Regions from separate parts of the Pseudomonas sp. McL0111 genome, predicted to be linked through region 1. Evidence: predicted binding sites of a transcription regulator. Region 1 holds the regulator's gene; the other holds the start of a gene.
What was found. The regulator FliA, encoded in region 1, starts transcription of late flagellar genes. The targets are predictions, from matches to a motif close to CTAAAGTTTNNNNNNNNNNNGCCGNTAA.

Region 1 (15,695 bases):
GGCAGTCACCGCGCTGCTGGTGGTCAACATTGCCTTCGGCGTGATGACCCGTGCCGCGCCGCAACTGAACATTTTCTCTATCGGTTTCCCGCTGACCCTGGTGCTTGGCCTGTTCATTGTCTGGGTCGGTCTGGCGGACATTCTCAATCAGTATCAACCGCTGGCCACCGAGGCCTTGCAGTTGTTACGCGAACTGGCGCGAGCGAGCTGAGTCATGGCTGAGAGCGAAAGCGGTCAGGACAAAACAGAAGACCCCACGGAGAAACGTAAAAAGGATTCCCGTGAGAAGGGTGAGATTGCCCGTTCCAAAGAGCTCAACACCCTCGCCGTAATGATTGCCGGAGCCAGTGCCCTGCTGATATTCGGCGGCATGCTGGCGCAGGAATTGATGGACCTGATGCGTCTGAACTTCACGCTGACGCGAGAAGTGATCATGGATCAGGGCTCGATGGGCGCGTTTCTGCTGCAGTCGGGGAAGATTGCGCTGCTGGCGATTCAGCCGATCATGATCACCCTGTTGCTGGCCGCGCTGATCGGGCCGATTTCCCTTGGTGGCTGGCTGTTTGCGGCGGGCTCCATGGCGCCCAAGTTCAGTCGGATGAACCCGGGTGCAGGCCTCAAGCGCATGTTCTCGATGAAGGCGATTATCGAGCTGCTCAAGGCGCTGGCGAAATTCCTCATCACTCTGTTCGTGGCGCTGGCGGTGTTGTCATCCGACATTGATGATTTGCTGCGTATTGCCCATGAACCTCTTGAGCAAGCGATCATTCACAGCTTGATGGTGGTGGGCTGGAGTTCCTTGTGGCTAGCGTGTGGCTTGATCATCATCGCCGCCGTCGATGTGCCGGTGCAGCTGTGGGAAAGCCACAAGAAGCTGCTGATGACCAAGCAGGAAGTGCGCGACGAGCACAAGGATCAGGAAGGTCGCCCGGAGGTCAAACAACGCATCCGTCAGACCCAGCGCGAAATGTCGCAGCGGCGGATGATGGCGGCGATTCCCGACGCCGACGTGGTCATCACCAACCCGACCCACTACGCCGTCGCACTCAAGTACGACTCCGAGAAGGGCGGCGCGCCGATCCTGCTGGCCAAGGGCAGTGACTTCCTGGCACTGAAGATTCGCGAAATCGCCGTGGCCAACAACGTCATGTTGCTTGAGTCGGCAGGCCTGGCGCGTTCGATCTACTACTCCACGGAACTCGATCAGGAAATCCCCGGTGGCCTGTATCTGGCAGTCGCTCAGGTATTGGCTTACGTCTACCAGATCCGCCAGTTCCGCGCCGGCAAAGGTAAACGCCCGGACCCGCTCAAGGACGACCTGCCGATCCCGCCGGATCTGTGGCGCGATTCCTGACGTTAACGTGATGAAAAAACCGCCCTCCCGATTGAGCGGGGCGGCGGTTTTTTTGTGCCTGACCCAATGAAGCTCCGGCCATTGTAGAAAATCATTGTGGTGAGGGGATTTATCCCCGTCGGGTTGCGCAGCAGCCCCAAAACCTATGATTTCTATCTTTCGGGAATACCGAGTGTTCAGGATTCACGACTGCTGCGCAGCCGAACGGGGATAAATCCCCTCGCCACGGGTTCTCGCCTGAATTCTCAGGCCGGCAGTTCGAGATTATCCAGCGCACGATTCACCGCCAGCTCCCCGAGCATGATCAGTTGCGCAATGCCCAACAGCGTTCGGCGCTGCGACGCTCTGCATGAGAATGCAGCCCGGGACGCTCAGTAGACCCCACTGTGGTGAGGGGGTTTATCCCTGTCGGGTTGCGCAGCAGCCCCAAAACCTGTGACTTCTATCTTTCGGGAATACCGAGTGTTCAGGATTCACGACTGCTGCGCAGCCGAACGGGGATAAATCCCCTCGCCACGGGTTTTTGGCTGACTTCTCAGTCGGGCAACTCCAGATTGTCCAGCGCGCGATTTACCGCCAGCTCCCCGAGCATGATCAGTTGCGCAATACCCAGCAGAGTTCTGCGCTGTGACGCGGGTATGAGGTTGGCGAAGTCATTGGCGATGGTTCTTGCTGACGCGAGTGTTTCGCAGGCGTTGGCCAATAGTTCTTCGTTTTTGATCTCCGGGACGACGGCGTACATCGTGCTGGGTTTGCGTGGAGGCCGAGTGCTGCCGGGGCAGAGGTAGTGATCGAGAGCGCGGTCGGCGGCTTCGTGGAGTTTTTTTGAATCGAGGGATTCGTAGGGCGAGGTGGGGTCGGTTTCAGGCGGGTTGGGTGTTGGTTTGATCATGGTGAAGCTCCTAGAGTCATTGGAGCTGCCAACGTTCGCTGCGAGACGAATGAGGGTGGCAGCTATACGCGGGTCGCAGACCGGGACTCTAGAACCGGCAGACCCGAAGGTCTCCCACGTACAGCCGCCATAAGCAAAGCGGATGTTGTGCGTCCAGAGATCGACGGGCTGCGAGACCCGATCGCTGATTCGCCAGCGACCAATCCACAATAGAACCCGCCCTCAAGGCGCACAAGCCGGCGGATTCTGGCGTAGCTGTAGGTAAAGGCGCAAGGATGCGTAGCCTGTAAGGCGTGTCTGAAGGTGTCTTTTAAACATCGGGGTTTAAAAGCCGTTGCGATTCCTGATCCTGGGTGTCGCTGATGGCCGCTTCGCGAGCAAGCTCGCTCCCACATGGGATCTGTGTGATACACCCGATCTGTTCACTGGAGATCGAATGTGGGAGCGGGCTTGCCCGCGAAGGGGCCTTCCATTAGCAGAAAGTTTCCGGGTAACCCCCTCTGTTTCAATCATTGGCAAAAGTTGGAAGGTTTCTTGCAATAGCCGCCGTGCGCCTGCTTCAGGCGTCAAAAGTTTGCTTTAAAGGAACGGGGAAAACCGGTGGATCGCTCTCAGTTAATCAACAATGCCCGCACGAACATTGCCGACCTCAGTCGAGGCAATCTGGGCGTGCCGTTGTTGCTGCTGGTCATGCTGGCAATGATGATGTTGCCGGTGCCGCCGTTCTTGCTGGACGTGTTTTTCACCTTCAACATCGCGCTGTCGATTGTCGTCCTGCTGGTCTGCGTGTACGCCTTGCGGCCGCTGGATTTTGCGGTGTTCCCGACCATTCTGCTGGTGGCGACGCTGCTGCGGCTGGCGTTGAACGTGGCCTCGACGCGAGTGGTGATGCTCCACGGTCAGGACGGCCACGCCGCTGCCGGTAAGGTGATCCAGGCCTTCGGTGAGGTGGTGATCGGCGGTAACTACGTGGTCGGTATCGTGGTCTTCGCGATCCTGATGATCATCAACTTCGTCGTGGTAACCAAGGGTGCCGGACGGATTTCCGAGGTGAGCGCGCGTTTCACCCTCGATGCGATGCCCGGCAAACAAATGGCGATCGACGCCGACCTCAACGCCGGTCTGATCGACCAGAACCAGGCCAAGTCGCGCCGTTCGGAAGTCGCCCAAGAGGCTGAGTTCTACGGTTCGATGGACGGTGCCAGCAAGTTCGTGCGCGGTGATGCCATCGCCGGCCTGCTGATTCTGTTCATCAACCTGATCGGCGGCATGGCCGTCGGTATCTTCCAGCACAACATGAGCTTCGGCGATGCCGGTCGGGTTTACGCCTTGCTGACCATCGGTGACGGTTTGGTGGCGCAATTGCCATCACTGTTGTTATCTACAGCGGCAGCGATCATGGTGACCCGTGCTTCCGGTTCGGAAGACATGGGCAAACAGATCAACCGCCAGATGTTCGCCTCGCCGAAAGCGCTGGCGGTGGCGGCCGGTTTGATGGCGGTCATGGGCCTGGTGCCGGGCATGCCGCACTTCTCGTTCTTGAGCATGGCTGCACTGGCTGCCGGTGGCGCCTACTTGTTCTGGAAAAAGCAGAACGTTGCCAAGGTCGTCGCGCTGGAAGAGGTCAAGCGTCAGCAGGAATTGCTGCCATCGCCGGCCCGCGCCATGGAAACCAAAGAGCTGGGCTGGGATGACGTGACGCCAATCGACATGATCGGCCTCGAAGTCGGCTATCGCCTGATCCCGTTGGTGGATCGTAATCAGGGTGGTCAGTTGCTCGCGCGGATCAAGGGCGTGCGCAAGAAGCTCTCGCAGGATCTGGGCTTCCTGATGCCGACTGTGCACATTCGTGACAACCTCGACCTCGCGCCGAGTGCTTACCGCCTCACGCTGATGGGGGTGATCCTGGCCGAAGCGGAGATCTATCCGGATCGCGAGCTGGCGATCAACCCGGGGCAGGTCTACGGCACGCTCAACGGCATTACCGCCAAAGATCCGGCTTTTGGTCTGGAGGCGGTGTGGATCGAAGTCAGCCAGCGCGCGCAGGCACAGTCGCTCGGATACACCGTAGTGGACGCCAGCACCGTGGTCGCGACCCACTTGAACCAGATTCTGTACAAGCACTCCAGTGAGCTGATCGGCCACGAAGAAGTGCAGCAACTCATGCAATTGCTGGCCAAAAGCTCGCCGAAACTGGCAGAAGAGCTGGTGCCGGGTGTGGTCTCGCTGTCGCAACTGCTCAAAGTTCTGCAAGCGTTGCTCGCCGAACATGTGCCAGTACGCGACATACGCAGTATTGCCGAAGCCATCGCCAACAATGCCAGCAAGAGTCAAGATACCGCCGCATTGGTGGCCGCAGTACGCGTCGGCGTATCTCGCGCCATCGTCCAAAGCATTGTAGGCACTGAGTCCGAGCTGCCTGTGATCACCTTGGAGCCAAGGTTGGAACAAATATTGCTCAATAGTCTGCAGAAGGCAGGACAAGGCTCGGAAGAGGGCGTTCTGCTGGAGCCAAGCATGGCCGAGAAGCTGCAGCGTTCGCTCATCGAAGCGGCGCAGCGTCAGGAAATGCAAGGTCAACCGGTCATCCTGTTGGTAGCCGGCCCGATTCGCGCGATGCTCTCGCGCTTTGGTCGACTGGCAGTCCCCGGGCTGCACGTATTGGCTTATCAGGAAATACCGGACAACAAGCAAGTGACGATCGTTGCGACAGTAGGGCCCAACGGCTGAGGTAGTGGTTCATGCAAGTTAAGCGTTTTTTCGCCGCCGATATGCGTCAGGCCATGAAGCTGGTTCGTGATGAGCTGGGCGCTGATGCCGCCATCATTGGCAACCGCCGCATTGCCGGCGGTGTCGAGCTGACCGCGGCACTCGATTACAAGTTGTCGGCGCTGGCCCCTCGGGTTCCGAACATGGAACTCGAAGACGAGCTGCGCAAGACGCAGTCGCGCATCGTCACTGCCCAGGCCGAACTGAGCATGCGTGGCGAAGCCGACGGCAATACCAATCGCCAGTTGTTCGCCGGGCTGCCATTGACGGCCGGCCTGCCGCTGACCGCTGCCGAGCCATTGACCGAACCGACTTACGCCGCGCCAGCGCGTCCGGCTCCGGCGCCGGCATCTGCCGCTGGTGGTGTCGATCCGCGTGCGTTCGACTCGATGCGTTTCGAACTCAACAGCCTGCGTGAACTGATGGAAGTCCAGCTCGGTACGCTGGCCTGGAATCAGATGCAGGGCAACCGCCCGGCGCAGGCCAATCTGTATCGTCGCCTGCAACGCATCGGTCTGTCCGGCCCGTTGTCGCGTGACCTGCTGGCGATGATCACTGATATTGACGAGCCTCGTCAGGCGTGGCGCATGTTGCTTGCGCACCTGGCGCGGATGATCGCCGTTCCGGAAGTCGAGCCACTGGAAGAGGGCGGCGTGATTGCCATGGTCGGCCCTGCCGGCATGGGCAAGACCACCACGCTGGCCAAACTCGCCGCGCGTTATGTGCTCAAGTACGGCGCGCAGAATGTCGCGCTGGTGAGCATGGACAGCTTCCGCATCGGCGCTCAGGAACAACTGAAGACGCTGGGCCGAATCCTCAACGTATCGGTAACCCACGTTGATCCGGGCCAGTCGCTGGTACAGGCGCTCGATCCGCTGCTGCGCAAACGCGTGGTGCTGATCGATACCGCCGGCCTGCAAGCCAGCGATCCGGCACTGCGCATGCAGCTGGAAAGTCTGGCCGGTCGCGGCATCCGTTCAAAAAATTATCTGGTCTTGGCAACCACCAGCCAGAAACAGGTTCTAACCGCCGCTTATCACAGTTACAAGCGTTGCGGGCTCGCCGGGTGCATCCTGACTAAACTGGATGAAACGGCAAGTCTCGGCGAAGTGTTGAGCCTGGCGATCAGCCATGAACTGCCGGTTGCGTACCTGACCGATGGCCCGCGTATTCCAGATGATTTGCATCTGCCGCGCCGTCATCAACTGGTCAGCCGTGCTGTCAGCGTGCAAATGCAGGAAGAACCCAGCGAAGAAGCCATGGCCGACATGTTCGCTGATATTTATCACAGCCCGACCAAGCAGGTAGGCTGAGGTATTCATGAACAGTTTTTGTACCTACATCGATGGTCTGCCATGCATTGTTCCGTTTGTGAACGCGCAGCCAGTAATGTGGCCTCCGTCTATGCAAGACAAGGTAAAGAAATAACATGGGCAGCATGCATCCCGTACAGGTGATCGCGGTGACCGGCGGCAAAGGTGGCGTCGGCAAGACTAACGTGTCAGTGAACTTGTCTCTGGCTCTGGCAGAGCTTGGCCGTCGGGTCATGCTGCTGGACGCCGATCTGGGACTGGCGAACGTCGACGTTCTGTTGGGGCTAACCCCGAAACGCACCTTGGCCGACGTCATCGAAGGCCGCTGCGAGCTGCGCGACGTATTGTTGCAAGGCCCCGGCGGGATTCGTATCGTGCCGGCCGCTTCCGGCACACAGAGCATGGTTCACCTGAGCCCGGCGCAACATGCCGGCCTGATTCAGGCGTTCAGCGACATCGGCGACAACCTCGACGTACTGGTGATCGACACCGCTGCGGGTATTGGTGACTCGGTAGTCAGTTTTGTTCGCGCTGCGCAGGAAGTGTTGCTGGTGGTCTGCGACGAGCCGACCTCGATCACCGACGCCTACGCACTGATCAAACTGCTGAACCGCGATTACGGCATGAACCGCTTCCGCGTGCTGGCCAACATGGCGCAGAGCCCGCAAGAAGGCCGCAACCTGTTCGCCAAGTTGACCAAGGTCACGGATCGCTTCCTCGACGTCGCCCTACAATACGTCGGCGCGGTGCCTTACGACGAAAGCGTGCGCAAGGCAGTGCAGAAGCAGCGTGCGGTCTATGAAGCCTTCCCGCGTTCCAAGTGCGCGCTGGCGTTCAAGGCGATCGCACAGAAGGTCGATACCTGGCCGCTGCCCGCTAACCCGCGTGGCCACCTTGAGTTTTTTGTCGAGCGCCTCGTGCAGCAAACGGCAGGGCCCGTGCTATGACCGCAAGCGGTATGAATTACTACAAAAAGTCGGCGCGTGACGCGCAGTACGAGTTGATCGAGCGTTACGCGCCACTGGTCAAACGCATCGCCTATCACTTGCTGGCGCGTTTGCCGGCGAGTGTGCAGGTTGAAGACCTGATTCAGGCCGGGATGATCGGCCTGCTCGAAGTCTCGACCAAATACGACGCCAGCAAAGGCGCCAGTTTCGAAACGTACGCGGGCATTCGAATCCGCGGCGCCATGCTCGATGAAGTACGCAAAGGGGACTGGGCACCACGTTCGGTTCACCGCAATACCCGTATGGTCAGCGACGCAATTCGCTCGATTGAAGCTAAAACCGGCCGTGATGCTAAAGATCACGAAGTTGCGGCCGAACTCCAATTGAGTCTCGACGATTACTACGGGATTTTGAATGACACGCTGGGCAGCCGGCTGTTCAGTTTCGACGATCTGTTACAGGACGGCGAACATGAAGGGCTGCACGAGGATGGCGCCAGTGCTCATCTAGAGCCGTCACGCGATCTGGAAGATGAACGCTTCCAGGCAGCGCTGGCGGACGCGATTGCCAATTTGCCGGAGCGTGAGCGACTGGTGTTGGCGCTGTACTACGACGAAGAGCTGAACCTCAAGGAGATCGGTGAAGTCCTTGGCGTCAGTGAATCGCGGGTCAGCCAGTTACACAGCCAGTGCGCGGCCCGTTTGCGGGGGCGTTTGGGGGAGTGGCGAGCGCGCTGAAGGCAGTGTGGGGACACTGCGAACGAGGCTGGTGCGGTGATGAACGGCACCGGTCTCGATCTGTTGTGCTCCAGACAGTCATCGAGTGTTTTGCCGGAATGATTGAAATGGCGCGTCCAGGTGCTGGACGCGTTTAAGACTGCTTGGAGGTCGAATTGGACAAGAACATGAAAATCCTCATCGTTGATGACTTCTCAACGATGCGGCGGATCATTAAAAACCTGTTGCGTGACCTTGGGTTCACCAACACCGTTGAAGCTGACGATGGCATCACTGCCATTCCGGTTCTCAACAGCGGCAGCATCGACTTTCTGGTAACAGACTGGAACATGCCCGGCATGACCGGTATCGACCTGCTGCGCCACGTGCGCGCCGATGAAAAACTCAAGCACCTGCCAGTGCTGATGGTGACCGCTGAAGCCAAGCGCGAACAGATCATCGAAGCGGCCCAGGCCGGTGTAAACGGCTATGTGGTCAAACCCTTCACGGCCCAGGCGTTGAAAGACAAAATCGAGAAGATTTTCGAACGCATCGGTTGAGAAACTGCGCCACGGGGGGATCTATGGACCACAAAGAATCTTCACAGGGCGATTTTGAATCGACCCTGAAAAAACACGCGGTCGAGCTGGTCGAAAGCCTTGAAAAAGGCAGGTTCGGCGACGCGGTGCAACTGATCCATGAGCTCAATCAGACCCGTGACCGTGGCCTGTATCAGGAAGTCGGCAAGCTCACTCGCGAGCTGCATAGCGCGATCGTCAATTTTCAGATTGACCCGAATATGCCGCAAGCCGAGGAAGTCTCGCAGATCACTGACGCCACCGAGCGTCTGGGGTATGTGGTCAAGCTGACCGAAGCCGCCGCCAACCGCACCATGGATCTGGTGGAGAGCGCCACACCGGTCGTCAACGGCCTGGCTGATGAAGCCCAGGCGTTGAGCACCGATTGGGGACGTTTCATGCGTCGCGAAGTCGGGGCTGAAGAGTTCCGCGAGCTGGCGCGGCGGGTCGACGGTTTTCTGACACGCAGCACCGAAGGCGGGCGTGCGGTGTCGAGCAATCTGAACGACATCCTGCTGGCTCAGGATTACCAGGACCTCACCGGTCAGGTGATCAAGCGCGTGACCCAACTGGTCACCGAAGTTGAAAGCAATCTGCTCAAACTCGTCCTCATGGCCAGTCAGGTTGACCGCTTTGCGGGCATCGAACACGACCGTGAAGCGATGCTTGCTGAAAAAGATCCACAAAAACATCTCTCGCAGGGTGAAGGTCCGCAGATTCATGCCGATAAACGAGAAGACGTTGTGTCCGGTCAGGACGATGTGGACGATTTGTTATCCAGCCTTGGATTCTAGAGTTTTGGATTTTTAGGTTTTTTGGGTTTTTAGACCTGTAGGAGCACCCCATTAATGAGCTTCGGCGCCGATGAAGAGATCCTTCAGGATTTCCTGGTTGAGGCCGGCGAGATTCTTGAGCAACTGTCCGAGCAACTGGTCGAGCTGGAAAGCCGACCGGATGACGCGGATCTGCTCAACGCAATTTTTCGCGGTTTCCACACTGTAAAAGGGGGCGCCGGCTTCCTTCAGCTCAATGAGCTGGTGGAGTGCTGTCACATCGCCGAAAACGTGTTCGACATCCTGCGCAAGGGTGAGCGTCGCGTTGATGCAGAACTGATGGACGTTGTGCTCGAAGCGCTGGATGCGGTGAACGGCATGTTCACCGAAGTTCGCGAACGCAGCCCGATCACTGCTGCCACGCCGGAACTGCTGGCTGCGCTGGCACGTCTGGCCGAGCCGCAGTCAGCTGACGAAGCCCAGGCTTCGCCGGTTGCCGAGATGATCGAAGACCTGGTCGCCGAAGGCGATTCGGGCGACATCACCGATAACGAATTCGAACAGTTGCTGGATTCGCTGAACGCCGTCAAGGCTCAAGCAGAAGCCCCGGCGGCTGCCGCTGCACCTGCGCCGACCGCGACTGACGCGGCCAGCGATGAAATCACTGACGCCGAGTTCGAGTCGTTGCTCGATCAGTTGCACGGCAAAGGTCAATTCGCGGCTGACGCAGTGACGCCAGCGGCGGCAAAACCTGCTGCTCCGGCGGCGGGCGACAGCTCCGACATTACCGACGACGAATTCGAAGCGCTGCTCGATCAATTGCATGGCAAGGGTAACTTTGCCGTTGATGCACTGGAGTCGGCGATTGCTTCGGCCCCTGCGGCAGCTGCACCGACCGCCGCCGCTGCCGGCAGCGATTTGATCAGCGATCACGAATTCGAATCGCTGCTCGACGAATTGCACGGCAAAGGCAAGTTCACCGAAGTTGGCGCCGCCACTGCCGGCAGCGCTTCGAGCGTCGCCACGCCTGTTGCCAAAGCTCCGGTCGCTGCGGCACCGAAGCCTGCTGCCAAGCCTGAGCCGAAAGCCGAAGCGCCAAAACCGGCCGCCGCTGCTGCACCGGCTCCGGCCCGCGCGCCAGCCACTCCGCCACCGGAAAAACCGGCGAGCGAAGCCGAGACCACCGTGCGCGTCGATACCGCGCGTCTCGACGAAATCATGAACATGGTCGGCGAGCTGGTACTGGTGCGTAACCGTTTGGTGCGCCTGGGTCTGAACAGCGGCGACGAAGCCATGCAGAAAGCCGTGTCGAACCTCGACGTGGTAACTGCTGACCTGCAAACCGCGGTGATGAAGACCCGGATGCAGCCGATCAAGAAGGTCTTCGGGCGCTTCCCGCGTCTGGTTCGCGATCTGGCGCGTCAGCTCAAGAAAGAAATCAACCTGGAACTGGTCGGCGAAGAAACCGACCTCGACAAAAACCTTGTCGAGGCACTGGCCGATCCGCTGGTCCACTTGGTGCGCAACGCGGTCGACCACGGTATCGAGTCGCCGGAAGAACGTGAAGCGTCGGGCAAGGCGCGGGGCGGCAAAGTCGTTCTGGCGGCCGAGCAGGAAGGCGATCACATTCTGCTGTCGATCTCCGATGACGGTAAGGGCATGGACCCGAATGTCCTGCGCGCCATCGCGGTAAAACGCGGCGTGATGGACAAGGATGCTGCCGACCGTCTGAGCGACACCGAATGCTACAACCTGATTTTCGCCCCGGGTTTCTCGACCAAGACCGAGATCTCCGACGTGTCCGGACGCGGTGTCGGCATGGACGTGGTGAAAACCAAGATTTCCCAGCTCAACGGTTCGATCAACATTTACTCGACCAAGGGCCAGGGCTCGAAGATCGTCATCAAGGTGCCGCTGACCCTCGCGATCATGCCGACCCTGATGGTGATGCTCGGCAATCAGGCGTTCGCGTTCCCGCTGGTCAACGTCAACGAAATCTTCCACCTCGACCTGTCGACCACCAACGTGGTGGATGGTCAGGAAGTGGTGATCGTGCGGGACAAGGCGCTGCCACTGTTCTACCTCAAGCGCTGGCTGGTCAGCTCCGCCGCTCACGAAGAGCAGCGTGAAGGCCATGTGGTGATTCTTTCGGTGGGCACCCAGCGGATCGGCTTCGTCGTCGATCAACTGGTCGGTCAGGAAGAAGTGGTCATCAAGCCGTTGGGCAAAATGCTTCAGGGCACCCCGGGCATGTCCGGCGCCACCATCACCGGTGACGGCCGTATTGCCTTGATCCTCGATGTTCCGAGCATGCTCAAGCGTTACGCCGCACGGCGTATTTGAATCCGGGGCGGCGGGGCGACAACGTCCCGCTGCACCTAATGGAGTGTTTATGGCAGTCAAAGTCCTGGTGGTGGACGATTCGGGTTTTTTCCGCCGCCGCGTCTCGGAAATTCTTTCAGCAGATCCGAGCATCCAGGTTGTCGGCACGGCAACCAACGGTAAAGAGGCGATCGATCAGGCCCTGGCGCTCAAGCCGGACGTGATCACCATGGACTACGAGATGCCGATGATGGATGGCATCACGGCCGTGCGGCATATCATGCAGCGCTGCCCGACGCCGGTGTTGATGTTCTCCTCGCTGACGCACGAAGGCGCCCGGGTCACCCTGGATGCGCTGGACGCTGGCGCGGTGGATTTCCTGCCGAAGAATTTCGAAGACATCTCGCGTAACCCGGAGAAGGTCAAGCAACTGCTGTGCGAGAAGGTTCACAGCATCTCGCGCAGTAACCGTCGTTTCAGCGCCTACAGCTCGCCGACACCGGCCGCTGCACCTGCGCCGACACCTGCGCCTGCGCCCGCGCCATCCAGCGTCAGCAGTTATGGCAGCAGCGCCCCGGCACGTCCGGCGCCTGCACCGGTACATGCTCCGGCACCAAGCCGCGCATCGTCGGCCGGCGCTTCTTCGCCGGCACCGAAACGCAAAGCCTACAAGCTGGTCGCCATCGGTACGTCGACTGGCGGTCCGGTTGCACTGCAACGGGTGTTGACCCAGTTGCCGGCCAACTTCCCTGCGCCGATCGTGTTGATTCAGCACATGCCGGCTGCGTTCACCAAAGCGTTTGCCGAGCGTCTGGACAAGCTGTGCCGCATCAGCGTCAAGGAAGCCGAGGATGGCGACATCCTGCGCCCGGGCCTGGCGCTGCTGGCACCTGGCGGCAAGCAAATGATGATCGACGGCCGTGGCGCGGTGAAAATCCTCCCGGGCGACGAGCGTCTGAACTACAAACCGTGCGTGGACATCACCTTCGGTTCCGCAGCCAAGTCCTACGGTGACAAAGTTCTGGCGGTCGTGTTGACCGGCATGGGCGCCGATGGTCGTGAAGGCGCGCGTCTGCTCAAGCAGGGCGGCAGCGCGATCTGGGCGCAGGACGAAGCCAGTTGCGTGATCTACGGCATGCCGATGGCCATCGTCAAAGCTGACCTCGCCGACGCGGTGTACAGCCTGGACGATATCGGCAAGCACTTGGTCGAGGCGTGTATCTGATGGATGTTCTAAGCCTTATCGGGATCATCATGGCGTTCGTCGCCATCATCGGCGGTAACTACCTTGAAGGTGGTCACCTCGGTGCGCTGGCCAACGGCCCGGCGGCACTGATCGTACTGGGCGGCACCATCGGTGCCGCGCTGCTGCAATCTCCGATTAGCGCGTTCAAGCGTGCAATGCAGATCCTCGCGTGGATCTTTTTCCCGCCACGGGTCGACCTGGCCGGCGGCATCGACCGCGTGGTCAACTGGAGTCTCACCGCCCGCAAGGAAGGTTTGCTCGGTCTGGAAGGGGTGGCGGATGCCGAACCGGACAGCTACTCGCGCAAAGGCCTGCAACTGCTGGTCGACGGCGCCGAGCCGGAAGCGATTCGCAGCATCCTCGAAGTGGATTTCTACACTCAGGAAGCCCGCGACATCGAGGCCGCCAAAGTCTTTGAAAGCATGGGCGGCTACGCGCCGACCATCGGCATCATCGGTGCGGTGATGGGCCTGATCCATGTGATGGGCAACCTCGCCGATCCGACGCAGTTGGGTAGCGGCATTGCCGTGGCCTTCGTCGCCACCATTTACGGTGTCGCCAGTGCCAACCTGATCCTGCTGCCGGTGGCCGCCAAACTGAAGTCAATCGCGTTGCGACAGTCGCGTTATCGCGAAATGTTGTTGGAAGGCATTCTGTCGATCGCCGAAGGTGAAAACCCACGCTCCATCGAGTTGAAGCTGCAAGGCTTCATGGATTAAGGGAATAACCTCATGGCTCGTCGCAGGCATCAGGAAGAACACGTAAACCACGAGCGCTGGCTCGTTTCCTACGCCGACTTCATCACGCTGCTGTTCGCCTTCTTTGTGGTGATGTATTCGATCTCGTCGATCAACGAAGGCAAGTACAAAGAAATTTCCGAAGCGCTGGTCGGGGTCTTCAAGGATTCCGACCGCGCGCTCAAGCCGATCCAGATTGGCGACGAACGACCGAAGACCGTGACCCCGGCCAAGCCGCTGGTCAAGGATGCCGAACAGGTTGACGCCGGTATTGCCGGTGCCAGCGATCCGTTGAAAAGCATCGCCGACGACATCAGCGCAGCGTTTGGTGATCTGATCGCCTCTAATCAGATGACCGTGCGCGGCAACGAGTTGTGGGTCGAGATCGAACTCAATTCCAGCCTGTTGTTCGGCAGCGGTGACGCGATGCCGAGCGACATTGCGTTCAACATCATCGACAAGGTTGCAGCGATCCTCAAACCGTTCGACAACCCGATCCACGTCGAAGGTTTCACCGACGATCAACCGATCCGCACCGCGCAGTACCCGACCAATTGGGAGCTGTCCTCGGCGCGTTCGGCGAGCATCGTGCGGATGCTGGCGATGCAGGGTGTGAACCCGGGTCGACTGGCCTCGGTCGGTTACGGCGAGTTCCAGCCAGTGGCCAACAATGGCACTGCCGAAGGTCGGGCGAAGAACCGTCGTGTGGTATTGGTGGTGTCGCGCAATCTTGATGTGCGCCGCAGTCTTACGGGCACCGGGACCGCCAACGCGCAACCGGATGCCGCATTGAAGCGTGCTGGCACACAAACTGCACCGACCCCGGTCAAGACGCCGGGACGCGAGAGTGCCGTCAATTCTCCGTCACCCGCATTAATACGCTGAGCTATGTCTCGGTCGAGCATATCGACCGGGAGGAACGAACCGAATGAGAGTCTGGGCAGTCGCCAATCAAAAGGGTGGTGTTGGTAAAACCACATCTTCCATCGCTTTAGCCGGGTTGCTGGCGGAGGCGGGCAAGCGCGTGGTTGTGGTCGATCTGGACCCGCACGGCTCAATGACCAGCTATTTCGGTTACGACCCCGACAGCCTCGAACACAGCAACTACGACCTGTTCCTGCACAAGGGCAGCGTGCCGCAGGGCTTGCCCGGGCAACTGCTGTTGTCGACCAGCGACGAACGCATTTCCCTGCTGCCATCGAGTACCGCGCTGGCGACGCTTGAGCGTCAGTCGCCGGGGCAGAGTGGCCTCGGGCTGGTGATCGCCAAGAGTCTGGCGCAACTGTGGCAGGACTTTGATTACGCGGTGATCGACAGCCCGCCGTTGCTCGGTGTGCTGATGGTCAACGCGCTCGCCGCGAGCCAGCAACTGGTGATCCCGGTGCAGACCGAACACCTGGCCGTCAAAGGTCTGGAGCGCATGGTCAACACCCTCGCGATGATCAACCGTTCGCGCAAACAGGCGTTGCCGTTCAGCATCGTGCCGACCCTGTTCGACCGCCGCACGCAAGCGTCGCTGGGCACCTTGCGCGTGTTGCGCGATAAATTTCCGGACGACATCTGGCAGGGTTATATCCCGGTCGATACTCGTCTGCGCGACGCCAGCCGTGCCGGTGTCACGCCGTCGCAATTCGACGGCAAGAGCCGTGGTGTGCTGGCCTATCGTGCGTTGCTCAAGCATTTGCTGGCGCAGCAGCTTGTTGCGCAGGTGGCTTGAGGATGAACCGGCCGATCAAACTCACTTCGCGTCCGCAGATGGCGTTGCAGTCCTATCTGGACGATCTGTTGCAGAGCGTTCCGGATGAGTTGCCGGTTGAGGTTGAAGCGTTTCCTGAACCTGAAGTAGCGGAATCCGCCGAGGCGCTCGATGAGTTCCAGGCTGCGGTGCTTGAAGAACAGGCTCGTGATGCGCAGCAAGTTGTCAGACCGACTGCCGCGCCTTTGGCCGCACCGGTTGCCAAGGCACCGATGGCGTTGGTTGAGCAGGCTGAACCGGTTCGCGCATCGGTCTCGACTCTTGGGCCGTTGCTGCAAACGCAACTTCTGCG
Region 2 (4,332 bases), 1.2 Mb from region 1:
CAAGACCAACGTTTCGCAGTTCGTGCCACTGCGCGAGGTCGCCCCACTGATCGCCGAGGAAACCCTGCGCAAACTCAAGGACTGGTTCCCCGATCCGGGCTACGTGTTCAGGCTCGATCCGAGCTACGAACCCACCGAAGCCTCGTTCGATCCCGATCACGGCGATATCTTCAAACAACTGCAAATGTGCAACCGCCACAGCCTGATCGAACCAGTGGACGCCGAGCACATGTATTACGCCGCCCTCCACTCCACCGGCTGCCGCCTCACGGCGCTCGGCGCCTATTACCGCGAACTCGCTATCAAAGGACATTTCTGATGCCAGTCTTTATCAGCTACCGCCACATGGATCGCGCCCGGGCCATTGCCATCAACAGCCGCCTGATGCAGGCCAACATCAAAACCTACCTCGACGTGCTGGACGCCGAATCGCAGACCACCGACGACATCACCGGGGTCATCACTCGCAACATCAGTGAATGCACGCACTTGCTCGCGGTGGTCTCGGAGAAGACTGCGCTGTCGTGGTGGGTGCCGTTCGAGATTGGCGAGGCGACCATCACCAATCGGCGGATCTGCTCATTCAAGACCGGGCCGACGGAGTTGCCGCTGTATCTGGATAAATGGCCGAAGTTGAGTAACGAGAAGGATCTGGAGTTCTTCATCGATGCGTATCGCAGCGAAGGGACGACCAAGCGCTCGATGTTGCTGGATTCGGTGACAGGTACTCAGTCGAACCGTAGCGCGAACAAGAGCAATGCAGATCAGTTCCATGAGGCGCTTAAGAATCGGGTTCATCGCGGCTTTTGAAGCCAAGGGCAAACCAACCGATCACTCACAAAAAAGCCGACATCGCTGTCGGCTTTTTCGTAGGTCACTGCCTCGGCGCGGGGGCCGGGGCAGTTGCCGGTGGAGCTGCCGGCGCAGGCGCTGGGGCGGGTGCCGCAGCCCCGGGTGTCGCCGGTTTTGGCGCCGCGTCATCAAACAGATTCAAGCGCTCGCGCAACTCGTGCGCAGGCACCGGCTGCTGATCCGCCGGCAATGCATTCGGATCGACCGGCGTCGCCGGAGCGGCGCCGTTTTCACCTTCAACGGCAGGCTTGGCCGGATCGGCACCCTGCGAACCTTCGATGGCCGCTTGCGCCTTTTTGGTCAGCACGACGATGTCGATACGGCGGTTGACCGGGTTGAACGGGTTCTCCTTGTCGAACAGTGCCGACGAGGCGTAACCCACCACCCGCGCCACTTGCGAGTCCGGATAACTACCTGCCACCAGCGCACGCCGGGCGGCGTTGGCACGGTTGGCCGAAAGCTCCCAGTTGCCGAAATCGCCGCTGCCGGTATACGGTTTGGCATCGGTGTGGCCGCTGATGCTGATCTTGTTCGGCACCGCTTTGATGGTGTCGGCCATGGCCAGCAGGATGTCTTCGAAATACGGCTTCAGACGCGCAGAACCGGAGTCGAACATCGGACGGTTTTCGGCGTCCATGATCTGGATGCGCAAGCCGTTCGGAGTGATCTCGAACAGGATCTGATCCTTGAACTTCTGCAGTTGCGGGTTCTCGTCGACCTTGTTCTGCAATTCCTGCAGCAGCAGTTCCAGACGTTCCTTCTCGACCTGCTCGGCCATGCCTTCGACTTGATCGGTGTCGACCGTGACCTTGTCCGGTTGCGGCTGCGACTTCACCTCAGGGTTGAGGGTGTTTTCCGGTGCGAGGGTCGGTGTACCGCCCAGGTCGATGATGTACGGCGTACCGCTTTCGGAGAAACCGACCGGGTCCTTGAAGTAACCGGCGATGGCGATCTTCTGTTCCGGCGTGGCGGTGGACAGCAGCCACAACACCAGGAAGAACGCCATCATCGCCGTGGCGAAGTCGGCAAACGCGATTTTCCACGCGCCACCGTGATGCCCACCGGCGATGCGCTTGACGCGCTTGATGATTATCGGCTGGTTATTTTCCATGACTTAGCGACCGCGAACTGCTTGTTCCAGCTCGGCGAAGCTTGGACGGTGCGCCGGGTACAGAACCTTGCGCCCGAATTCCACGGCCAGCGATGGCGGCATGCCGGAGGCCGAAGCCACCAGCGAGGCCTTGATGGCTTCGTAGACGTTCAGTTCTTCCTTGGCATCGTGGGCCAGGGAGTGCGCCAGCGGACCGAAGAAACCGTAGGCCGCGAGAATACCGAAGAAGGTACCGACCAGTGCCGCACCCACGTGCAGGCCGATGGACTTCTGATCGCCTTCACCCAGCGAAGCCATGGTCACCACGATACCCAATACCGCCGCGACGATACCGAAACCGGGCATGGCATCGGCGATGCCGTTGACCGCGTGCGATGGATGTTCAAGGTCTTCTTTGAGGCTATAGAGCTCCATGTCGAACAGACCTTCCAGCTCGTGCGGAGCCATGTTGCCGGAGGACATGATGCGCAGGTAATCACAGATGAACGCAGTCATGCGCTCGTCTTTGAGCACGGCCGGGTACTTGGCGAAAATCGGGCTCGCAGCGGCATCCTCAATGTCGCCCTCGATGGCCATCATGCCTTCGCGGCGGCTCTTGTTGAGGATCTCGTAGATCAGGCCCAGCACTTCAAGATAGAAGGTGTGGCTGAAGCGCGAACTGAACATGCTCAGGGATTTCTTGAGCACGTGCATCGTCATGTAGCCGGGGTTGGCCTGCAGGAATGCACCGAGTGCGGCACCACCGATGATCAACACCTCGAAGGGCTGGATCAGGGCGGCAATCTTGCCGTGGGAAAGCACGTATCCGCCGAGCACGCTCGCGAATACGACGATGATGCCGATAATTTTAGCCATAGGTAGGAAAGTACTTATTGAGTCGGGTTCAAGGTCATATTCGGAAGTTAAAAAATCTCTTCTTCTACTTATCGGCAAAACTGCGCCAGACTATAGCCAGTTCAGGCGAAAAGCCAATTTAGCCCGTGCCGGGCGCGTCTACAGCAGATGAAGATCCCGTCCAGACATGGCTAATGAAACGAACGTTCCACACGCAAACCCGACCACACTCGACGGCTGGGTGAAGCTGCTCGACAGCGTTCGACTGCCGGTGCCGCAAGAGGCGCACGACAAAGTCTGTCGGGCGATCCGCGACAATCGCAGCTCGCTGCGCGATATCGCCGACCTGATGCAGGAAAGCCCGGCGCTGGCCTTGAGCATCATCCGTGAGGCCAATCGTCACACCCACGCGAGCATGGCCGAACCTGCGGAAAACCTTGAGGTGGCGATCAATCGCCTGGGCCTCGCCCGCACCGAAGAACTGCTCGCACGCCTGCCGGCCGAACCGCAGATGCAGATCCCCAAGGCCCTGCGCCAACTGCAAATGATCAGCCAGCACGCCACGCAACAGGCCAATGGTTTCTTCGCCAGCCGCCTCGCACGCCTGTGGCAGGACATTCATTGGGGCAGCCTGCTGTTTCTGTCGCCGCTGTGGCCGCTGGCGCTGACCTATCCGAAGTTGCTCGAAGAGTGGGAACTGCGGGTGATTCACAAGGGTGAATCGGCACGCGACGTCGAGAAACAACTGTTCGGAGTACGCCTGCTGAAAATCGCTCAGGCGTTGGTCGAAGTCTGGCGTCTGCCGATCTGGGTGCAACAGGGCTATAAACTGTTGCTCAGCGAACAACGCGAACTGGTCAAAGTGCTGCGCATCGCCCGCGACAGCGAACACCCGTTGCGCCAGCAAAATCGCCTCGATGATGACCCGACCTTGCGCCGCTGGCTCAATCAACCGGCCAACACCGTGCTACTGGCCAACGGTCTGGCGCTGTCGGCGCAACAGGCCTGGGACAGCCCGCACAGTGAACGCTGGCAGTACCTGACCAGCCTTTATCTGCAAATCCCGATGGAAGAGGTGCAGCAACAGTTGCACCAACAGGCTGCCAACAGTGCGCGCCAACACGCCATGCCGGATTTGTGGCACCCGGCGGTTTCGCTGTTGTGGCCGTGGGGCACCCACCGTTTGCCGGCCGGGATGCTTCCGGCGGCGGCGCCGACTGCAGAGGATCTGGCGAAATGGCGCCAACAGTGCGCTGAGTTGCTGGCCGAGCCGAGCCGCTTCACCAACGCCATGTCCCTGACCGTCGCCGCCCGCGACGCGCTGATCGCCAGCGGTATGGGCCGAGTGATGATCCTGATGGCCGACCGCACTCACGCCAATCTGCGCGCGCATCAAACCAGCGGCTTACCGAAAGAGGCGGCGGGACTCAATTTTGTCGTCAGTCAGAGCAAAGTCCTGCAACGCCTGCTCGCGCAACAGGCGCAGGTGCGGATCAGCCCGGAAAACAACGCGCAATTCTCGGCCTTGCTGCCGG

Region 2: a site for FliA is predicted at 2,887-2,914, ahead of motA (flagellar motor stator protein MotA). Genes of this name have one in related genera too.

What each region holds. Positions count from the first base shown of each region.
Region 1 is NZ_CP199585.1:6,174,335-6,190,029, reverse strand. It holds gene fliR (flagellar biosynthetic protein FliR) at 1-211, shown strand, start outside; gene flhB (flagellar biosynthesis protein FlhB) at 215-1,354, shown strand; partial or broken gene ACTWLJ_RS27900 (DUF6124 family protein) at 1,600-1,710, opposite strand; gene ACTWLJ_RS27895 (DUF6124 family protein) at 1,890-2,246, opposite strand; gene flhA (flagellar biosynthesis protein FlhA) at 2,847-4,976, shown strand; gene flhF (flagellar biosynthesis protein FlhF) at 4,988-6,328, shown strand; gene fleN (flagellar synthesis regulator FleN) at 6,445-7,275, shown strand; gene fliA (RNA polymerase sigma factor FliA) at 7,272-8,012, shown strand; gene ACTWLJ_RS27870 (chemotaxis response regulator CheY) at 8,180-8,551, shown strand; gene ACTWLJ_RS27865 (protein phosphatase CheZ) at 8,575-9,363, shown strand; gene ACTWLJ_RS27860 (chemotaxis protein CheA) at 9,418-11,685, shown strand; gene ACTWLJ_RS27855 (protein-glutamate methylesterase/protein-glutamine glutaminase) at 11,735-12,889, shown strand; gene ACTWLJ_RS27850 (flagellar motor protein) at 12,889-13,629, shown strand; gene motD (flagellar motor protein MotD) at 13,642-14,532, shown strand; gene ACTWLJ_RS27840 (ParA family protein) at 14,576-15,364, shown strand; gene ACTWLJ_RS27835 (CheW domain-containing protein) at 15,367-15,695, shown strand, end outside.
Region 2 is NZ_CP199585.1:945,941-950,272, forward strand. It holds gene ACTWLJ_RS04335 (caspase family protein) at 1-319, shown strand, start outside; gene ACTWLJ_RS04340 (toll/interleukin-1 receptor domain-containing protein) at 319-810, shown strand; gene motB (flagellar motor protein MotB) at 875-1,963, opposite strand; gene motA (flagellar motor stator protein MotA) at 1,967-2,818, opposite strand; gene ACTWLJ_RS04355 (HDOD domain-containing protein) at 2,985-4,332, shown strand, end outside.